DNA from 2 places in the Rothia sp. HMSC058E10 genome. Region 1 is predicted to be linked to the other one. Evidence: riboswitches for the same ligand, from Rfam matches in the RefSeq annotation. Region 1 holds a riboswitch; the other holds the start of a gene.
What was found. Region 1 has a riboswitch for thiamine pyrophosphate ahead of HMPREF2609_RS03995 (bifunctional hydroxymethylpyrimidine kinase/phosphomethylpyrimidine kinase). Riboswitches for the same ligand answer to the same signal wherever they lie in the genome.
Positions count from the first base shown of each region.

Region 1 (4,387 bases):
TCTACCGCACCATGCTGCCACGCGACGTATCTGCCACGTTGACCGAGTTTGAGAACACTGCAGCGTTTACCGGTATGCCTCTTGAGGAGCCACTATACAGCTACGGCACCACTGGCGACCCCGATAACCCCGCTGTTGCTCGCGCCATCGGTGAGGATCACGGCAAGCGTCTCATTGAGCGTCTGGAGGCTCTGGGGGCATAGTCCCTTCTACGTGCTAAAAAGGCTCTTTATCCGAATCAAGCGGTGAAAAATACGCTTTATATGGATAAAGAGCCTTTTTTACTTTTTCGCGTGGGGCCGGACGGTGTGAGTTTACCGCAACGCTCTATGAGCCTGGTCGAAAAAGTCACGTTCATATAGGCATGCGCTCATATATGCCTGCGCGGCGGCAACACGCTGACTGGGGGAAGCCTGCTCAAATGCTTCCTCAACAACCGCCACGCAGCGGCGCACATCTGCAGCAAACTCTTCGCTGCCATACACCGAAATCCAGGCATTGTACGGATGTTCCTCGTGGGTTTTCTCCAAGAGCCGGTAACCGATCTCAAGGTACAGCCAGTAGCATGGAAGCGCCGCAGCTGCGCCCACCACATAATCCTCGCCAGCAGCAGTAGCACGTAAAAAGTTCGTGTACCCCATTGTCACTGCCGAAGGTGCACCACGCCGAATACCCCCCTGCTCCGCAGGAATAGCGGGATGCGCCGCCAACCATTCATCGTGCAAAAGCGATTCCTCAACAATTGCCGCCTGGGCACCCGCAGCCCAATGCACCTGACCTTGCGGTGAGGTGGCACGTGCCGAAAGAGTAGCTAAGGCGCGAGAATACTGGGCAAGGTACTGCGCATCTTGGTCTAAATAGAAGCCGAATAAATCCTCGTCAAGCGTGCCGTCGCCCAGCCCGCGAATAAAGGGCAAATCGAGAATGTCACACCAAATATCACCGGTAGCTTGCCACAGGGCGGCAGTCCACGGACCCGCCGGGGCTACCTTCGACTCTGGGGATTTCCGCTGCGCAGGTTTCACCAAATTCTTGGGGCTCTCGCCCGTAAGATTTTTATCAGCGTATAAGTGCTCCCACGGTTTCGTATCGGCTGCATGTTCCAAACGGCGAGCACGTGCCTGATGATCGACCGGTCCGTGACCCTGCCCGCTGCCCACGTGCAGTTCCTCACCCGCGATAATAGCCTCGTTGAGCCACCGGGTGCTCCAAGCCAGCGCGTTCGTGAGTACTCGTACACTCAGCTCATTATTGCCATTCACAAGAGCAAGTCCAAGGCGGGTAGCAAGACTTGATGAGAGTGAGCACCCGGTACCGTGGGTATTCTTTGTCTGGACGCGAGTGGTAGCCACATGTGTATGAGTTCCATTAGGGAAAACAGCCGAGTTTCCAGCGTCCTCCCCCGTCAGGTGACCGCCCTTAACAATCACGGTCGTGCCAGTGCTCCCCGCGAGCTGAGCCGCCTGGTGATGCGCCTCCTTCAAAGTCTGGGCAGGGTTGCTCTCACAGAGCACCGCGAGTTCGGCAATATTCGGAGTGATAACATTTGCCTGCGCCACCAATTCGCGCAGTGCCTGCTCGGCGTCTTGACTAATCAGGCGATCGCCGCTGGAGGCAACCATCACCGGATCAAGTACCACCACTGGTACCGGATGTTCTGCAAGCCAGGTCTTGACGGTAGTGATAGTTTCAACATCGCCGAGCATACCAATTTTAACGGCATCCACAGTCACATCGTCGAAAACTGCCGCAAGCTGTTCCTGTAAAAACTCGGTAGGTGGAGCAAAAATGCTGCGAACCCCTTGTGTATTCTGTGCGACAAGCGCGGTTGTGGCGCACATACCGTAACCACCGCTTGCAGCAATAGACTTGAGATCAGCCTGGATTCCAGCACCGCCTGTAGGGTCGGTTCCGGCAATGGAAAGCACACGAGGCGTAGATGTGTTTAATAGCGTCATAGCTATAAGTCTCCTTGGGATGGGCGTGGCATCGCTGCAAACGCACCACGCTATCTAGATAATGATGAATCGGGTGTTTCAGAAAGAAGGTTAAGGCTGCTCTGCCACGGTTCGATATCCCTTCGCTAGTTCTAACTAGAGCAGGTTCAATGGGTATATCTCAGCTCCAGACAACAGCGCCGTGCTGTGTATCCGTTACAAAATGGAGCACCCCATATCGCGTTTTCACTGTAGCATATGCTGTTGGGCTCAATAGGTTCACGGACTTTATGTGTCATTGCCGTGCACATATCTCTAAGTTTTGGTAATTTTCAAACTCTTATAAAGTAATATTTCTTATTCTTGACATGTAACAGTACTGTTGAAAAGGGTCGCGCTCCCCTGCGGCCTGCTGTATATTCACCCAGCCACGAAAGTTCACTGATGAGCATTCCTGCCCTTAGGCACAATAGTGTGCCTCAAAAAGTCCTCAACCGTCGTGCCTTGATAGCCTTCGCATCGGGGATCTGCGTTACTGAGTTCCTGACCGCTTGCGGAGAGCAAGCACATGAGACGGCACCTGCTCGTGCCGAAGCATCCAACACTACAGACGGTCGCTCCAGCCCACATGGTACCGAATCTGCCTCACCTGAGGCACAGGCGCATCCGACCTTCACTAAGGGTTATTCTGGTGGCTCTGAAGCGCCCAAAGGTGAGTACCGTCCTGCAGACGAAAAAGGACCCGCGCAGAATGTCCCCAAGCCCAAAAAGCCCGAAGATATTGGGATTGAGACACCGGAGGCGCTTTTTCACTTTATTCAGTATTGGAACGACCTGCGGAATTACGCTATACAGACTGGAGACGTTAATACTTTAGCGGACTACACTTCAGAGGGATACACCTCTGAAGCAAACGTTATCAACTATATCAATAGAATCTACCAAAAAGGTGGATGGGCAGTTGGTGGCACCAGAAAACTTACTTTTGATCCCTCTACCCTCCGCTCTCCCAGCGATCACGTATACCTTGTAGTTGGTAATGTTCAGGCCAATGATGTCGTTTTCCTAGATAACGAAAAGTATGAGACTCATACACATCGTCTATCTGAACGGAGTAAAGATACCATTGAGTTTGGAGTTGTCTTCAAATCATCTGGTCATTGGTCTTTTGCAGGTATGGAGAAGATAACCTTTGAATAATAAATCTATGTGGGCCACAACAGCTATTTTTCTCTGCACCACATGGGTAATGCCGGTCGCCCACGCCAATACTTACTCTGGAAATACTAATAGCGGCAAAGTCATAGTTATTGGAAATTCCTCCAGTAGTTCTCAGGCTCCCGGTGAACAGCCTACGGCAACGAATGATAACGAGCTCAGTGGGTACCAAGGAAACATAGAATCTACAGATACTAAAGGTTCAGGCTCTAACGCTCCCGCAACCGTGAGTAGTGTAGGAAATACCTTCGATGTCTACAATGGCAATGCTTCTAAAGATGCGCCCTGTCTCTACCAAGGGAAACCCGGTAAAGTAGCCCGTGTTCCCCTACCCATTGACGATTCAGGCAACTATAAACAATACGGTGTCGTTCAGTCAGGAAACGGCGGTATAGCGTGCGTTCCCAACGATCCTGCAGACCAAAACACACCTGAAAACGAACCTACTGCCGATAACGCCCAAGTTCGCACCCAAAAGATAGAGCGCCAAGTTCGGGAGCAACTCGCCGAACTTACCACTACAAAACCCGCATTACATTTCGACGGGCATGAGCCCCACGTCAATACCGGGATCAACACAAACTTCTATGTGACCGGTGTGAAAACCGCAGCACACGATACTACTATCCTCGATGAAGAAGTCACGATAGAAGCTGTTCCCGTTGCCTATACCTATGAGTACGGTGCCGGCGACCCTGTTTACACAACGCGGGATTCAGGAACCGCGCAAGGCTCTGTCTGGGACAAGAGCAAACGTAACTTTAAACCCACCGATACCAGCTATGCTTTCAAAGAATCCGGCAACTATCATGCTTACGTTACTGTCACCTATCAGGGTCGGTACCGTCTCAAAGGTGGGGACTGGAATATTGTTGGTTCGCTTACGGTTCGCAGTGATCCCACTCTAGTACGCGTGTGGGATACCGAGGTGCATTCTGTAGGTAAAACCTGCCACGAAGACCCTGGTGCTCGAGGATGCCCAGCACATCCGGATGAGCCCGATCGTAATAACCCGAATCCAAAGTTAACGCAGCCTGACCCGGTGACAGGGCAGCATTGGCATCGCGATGACTCGGGAGCAGGCGATACCGAATGGCGGCTCCATAAGAAAAAATAAATCCCAACCAATTCTATAACCTGTCCGAGCGTCGTACACTTTTCTTCTCTATCGTGCCGTTGTGCCCATCTACGAGAAGGGCAGAGAGTGTACGGCTTTTGACTATCATCTTCTA
Region 1 covers NZ_KV797619.1:247,544-251,930, forward strand. The annotation lists gene HMPREF2609_RS03990 (NAD(P)H-dependent oxidoreductase) at 1-203, shown strand, start outside; gene HMPREF2609_RS03995 (bifunctional hydroxymethylpyrimidine kinase/phosphomethylpyrimidine kinase) at 315-1,958, opposite strand; TPP riboswitch at 2,059-2,183, opposite strand; gene HMPREF2609_RS04000 (DUF6318 family protein) at 2,382-3,137, shown strand; gene HMPREF2609_RS04005 (hypothetical protein) at 3,130-4,272, shown strand; gene HMPREF2609_RS04010 (ABC transporter ATP-binding protein) at 4,385-4,387, opposite strand, start outside.

Region 2 (4,387 bases), on a different contig from region 1:
ATGCTCAGGTGCTCGCCTTCTCGAATGCTCAGGTTAATGCCCCCGCGCAGGGTAGGAATATCCAGGGGCACGGATGCGGGTTCCGGCATGGTTTTGAGCTGTCGTCGGCGTGCCCGTAACTGTTTTTTGCTCGGGAATTCCCGCGTAATCGCAAGGTTTTCGGCGCTTAGGAGTATGCGCCCGCTCGGTGCCGCCGCGGCGGCGGGTTCGGGAACATACCCAGGCACCCACACGCCGTTGGCGATGAGGGTTTCGCGGGCTTCGGCGAGCACAGTTTCGGGCGCGCCGTCGTGGGTGATGCCTCCATCGGCACCGAGCACGATGACGCGGTCCATATGCTGCGCCCACACGCCCACCCGGTGTTCGACGACGATCAGGGTGGCACCGGTTGCCGTGACCGCCTGCACCACGGCATCGCGCACCTGCTGAACGCCTTCGGGGTCGAGGTTCGCGGTGGGTTCGTCAAGCAGAATGGCGCGCAGGTGCATCGCCAGGATTCCGGCGAGCCCCAGGCGTTGTTTCTGCCCGCCCGAAAGCGCATTCGTGGGATGCTCATGCGGCAGGTAGTCGAGTCCGACGGCGGCGAGCGCATCGTCAACGCGCGCCCAGATTTCTTCGCGTGCGACCGCAAGATTTTCGGGGCCGAAGGCTACGTCATCGCCCACGCGGGCGAGCACGACCGATGATTCTGGGTCTTGCTGCATGAGCCCGATGAGTCCGCGTGCGTCTTCGGGGTCTACGCCGTCGATGCGCGCGCTACCGCTTTGGCTTTGCCCGTCGTGATCGTGCAGCACCCCGGCGATAGCGTGCAGGAGCGTTGATTTTCCTGCGCCGGAGGGCCCCAGCAGCAGTACTTTCTGCCCGGGTTCGATGCGCAGGTTCACGTTCGAGAACGCGGGTTTTTCGCGCCCGGGGTGGTGCCAACCGAAGTTGTGAAGGTCGATTGCGGCACCGCGGGCACGCGCATCGGGGGCGGTACTGTGGGGTTCGGTCATGGTTGCACCCTGGGTTGCGGATGGTTCAGGATGTTCCGTGTTTGAGGGTTTGAGCGTTGAGATAGGCTGTGACATACGCCTGCCTGCCTATTATCCGCGTGCGGTACGTGCCTGCACGCCGGAGGCAAGCGAGGCAAGTACCCCGGTTTTAGCGAGTGCTTTCGTGAGTCCCCAGGAGAGTACCCCAGCGAGCACAATTCCTGAGACGACCGCGCATACCACGTAGATGACGGCTTTGAAGATTTCCATGTCTGGGTAGTAGATGATGATTTCGTTGACGCCCATGAAGAGCCCGCTCAGTGCGCCCGCGAAGGCTGCTGTGCTGAGGTTCCAGACGCGGTATCCGAACACGGCGAAGGCGATCTCGGCGCCAATTCCCTGGAAGAATCCGGCGATGAGGATTGATTGGCTCCAGGCGCCTCCGGTGAGGAATACGGAGATGACGGCGGCGACGATTTCGCAGTAGAGTGCAGCGCCGGGCTTGCGGATAAGGTACCCGCCGAGCACACCGGCGAGCAGCCACATACCGGCGACGATGGGTCGGTATTCGGGAACCGCCGCGAAGAGCGTTTTAGTGGCGGGGTCTACGGCAATATCCCAGATCCAGAAGATTACCGCGCAGGCGGCGGCGACCACAGAGACGATGACGATTTCATTGACCCGCCAGCTGAGGCGAGATTTTTGAGACATATTTTCCTCCCAATGATTGGAAGGGGAACATTCACACCCGTTGCGGGTGGGGTGTTGAGAAAACATATTTCGACTCCCTACGCCGGTACTAACCGGATCAGGTTCGAGGGTCTGCGTTGCACTCTCAGCGCCCGTCTGCGGCGCTCCCCTGTCGTGTTGCTTCGAGAGTTCGAAGCCTATAAACGTTTACATTCTATGCTGTATGAGTCGTTTTCTGTGAGTTCGTTGAGTTTTTGAATCGGTTTATGACAAGAACGTGTGGCAGGTCGGTAATATGATTCCTTGATTTGCCGCTGGTATACGCCTTTCAGACCCGCAATACTGTGCTTTTTCTCACGTTCTAGAGTTTTTACCCCGATTTTTCGTGTATGCGCGCGTTAAAACAGGTCATGTTCTCTGCATCTGAGCCGTAAAGCCGATAGGCTAGGGATAGTCACTTCTGATTTTTGAGGAGAAGATATGAACCCCGTAGCAAAGATTGCTATCACTGGTGCCAATATGGCCGCCGCCGCCCTGACAAGCAAAGGTCTTGGCGCAGCGTGGAAGCGTGTGACCGGTAACGAACCTCCTACCATCGGTCCCGAGTCCGAAGATACCCTGCGCAATGTTATTGTGTGGACCGTCATCACCTCCGTGGTGGGTGCTCTGGTAAGCGTCGGTATTGCCCGCGCACAGCGCCGTTTCTTCTCATAATTTCACGGTGTATTTTGGGTGGATGCGCCGCCCCCGCAGCCTTCACGCTGCAGCGGTGTGCGCATCCTTTCCGATGTGCTGATCATGTTCCTGCTCAGAAAAGAACACGGCGCTCGGCACGCTGGGAGGCGATGCCTACGGCAGTGTCGCCGGGTAAGCTACAAGACCAGCACCAGATTGAGGGCGCCTAGCTGCGTCTTACACGAAAGTGAACACATCCGTTATGACTAGACGCGTTCCCGACCACAGTACCAGTCGCCGTTCGGTTGCATCTTGGGTGCTGTGGGATGTCGGCTCGTCGAGCTTCGACACCATCATGATGACCTTCATTTTTACGGTCTACCTCACCAGCTCTTACTTCGGCTCAACCGAGGATGCATCGGCGGCACTGTCACTGGGATTGACCATTGCCGGGTTCTGTATTGCCTTTTTCGCTCCGGTTTCGGGCCAGCGCGCCGATAAATCCGGTAAAGGTATTTTCTGGTTAGGTGTTAATACGCTTTCTCTGGTGGCGTTCTCTGGACTGTGTTTTTTCGTATTTCCCGATGAAGCGCATCTGTGGCTGGGCGTGATTCTCGTATCTGCGGCGAGCGTATTCAGCGAATTTGCGGTCGTGAATTACAACGCTATACTTCCACGCATTTCAACCCCGAATAATATCGGTAAAATCTCGGGGATCGGTTGGTCGGCGGGGTATGTGGGCGGCCTAGTGGCCCTAATTATCGTGTTGTGGGGCTTCGTACTTGAGCCTAACGGGCTGCACCTGAGCACCGACAACGCCTTCAATATTCGCGCAGTGGCACTGTTCTCCGCCCTGTGGTGCCTGATCTTCTGCACGCCTTTGCTAATTCGGATGCGCCGCCGCGAACGGGTGCTTCCGGAGGTCCTTCCCACAGGTGAACTCAGGTTCTTAGAACGCGGCCTAGCCAGGCTTTCTCCGGCACGCCAAGGCGGTCTTTTTGCAGCCTACAAGGAGCTGTGGCGCACCATTATGCGGCTGCGCACCACGGCACCGCAAACCCTTTATTTCCTGTGTGCCAGCGCTATCTTCCGCGATGGTTTAGCCGGTATCTTCACCTTCGGCGGCGTGCTGGCGGCTGGTTCCTTCGGGTTCAGCACCTCGGATGTCATTATTTTCGGTGTTGCCGCCAACGGTGTTGCCGCCGTAGGCGCGGTGCTGGGCGGGTACCTAGATGACTATCTGGGGCCCAAAAAGATTATTATTTTCTCGCTGGTGGCCATCCTGATCGCAGCCGTACCCCTACTCTTATTCCCCTACCCCATGACCTTCTGGATTTGCGCACTCATTCTCGCCCTCTTCGTGGGGCCCGCGCAGTCCTCGTCGCGTACCTTCTTGGCGCGCATCGCCGATCCCGGTACGGAAGGTGAGCTCTTCGGGCTGTATTCGACAACCGGGCGTGCAACCAGCTTCTTGGCACCCATGCTGTTCGGGCTGTTTGTCACGATTTTCAACGCCCAGGTGTGGGGTATTGTCGGCATTATGATCGTGGTGTTGGCGGGTCTGCTCATGACTCTGCCGTTAGAATCGCCACAGGCGCTTCACCTGCGTAAGGCACGCCGCGCCGAAAAGAAAGCGGCCAAGGCGGCGCAGCGGTAGTTCTTTACTCGCCCCCCCTTGACCTACGAGTCTTACCCCGCGAGCAGATAGCGGATTGCTATCTGCTCGCGTATTTATTGGGTTTTTAGTTCGAGTCTTCTTCGGTATACAGCGGGTCGTCTACGGTGCGCATCGTGAGTATGCCGCTTTCAGACAGCTGCTCAACAACCTGGCGATGCGCATCCTCGGGCAGCCCCTCAAACAACTCACGCATGACTTCGTAGTGCTCCCGCACCGTCAGCTCGTGAGCGGCGTTAATCCAACACTCCGCCGCGAATGCGGAAAGCTCATCCAGTGAATCTCCGTGATGCAGCAGGAATTTTTCTCCATCCACCAGGTACCCGACGGTACCGAACATGCGCTGAAGAACCTGCGTGCCGTTGGGGTATAC
Region 2 covers NZ_KV797640.1:159,955-164,341, forward strand. The annotation lists gene HMPREF2609_RS08160 (ABC transporter ATP-binding protein) at 1-995, opposite strand, end outside; gene HMPREF2609_RS08165 (ECF transporter S component) at 1,086-1,685, opposite strand; TPP riboswitch at 1,743-1,845, opposite strand; gene HMPREF2609_RS08170 (DUF4235 domain-containing protein) at 2,145-2,378, shown strand; gene HMPREF2609_RS08175 (MFS transporter) at 2,602-3,996, shown strand; gene HMPREF2609_RS08180 (hypothetical protein) at 4,082-4,387, opposite strand, start outside.
Region 2: it holds a riboswitch for thiamine pyrophosphate, as region 1 does, so the genes downstream of both, HMPREF2609_RS08165 (ECF transporter S component) here and HMPREF2609_RS03995 (bifunctional hydroxymethylpyrimidine kinase/phosphomethylpyrimidine kinase) in region 1, are expected to answer to the same signal.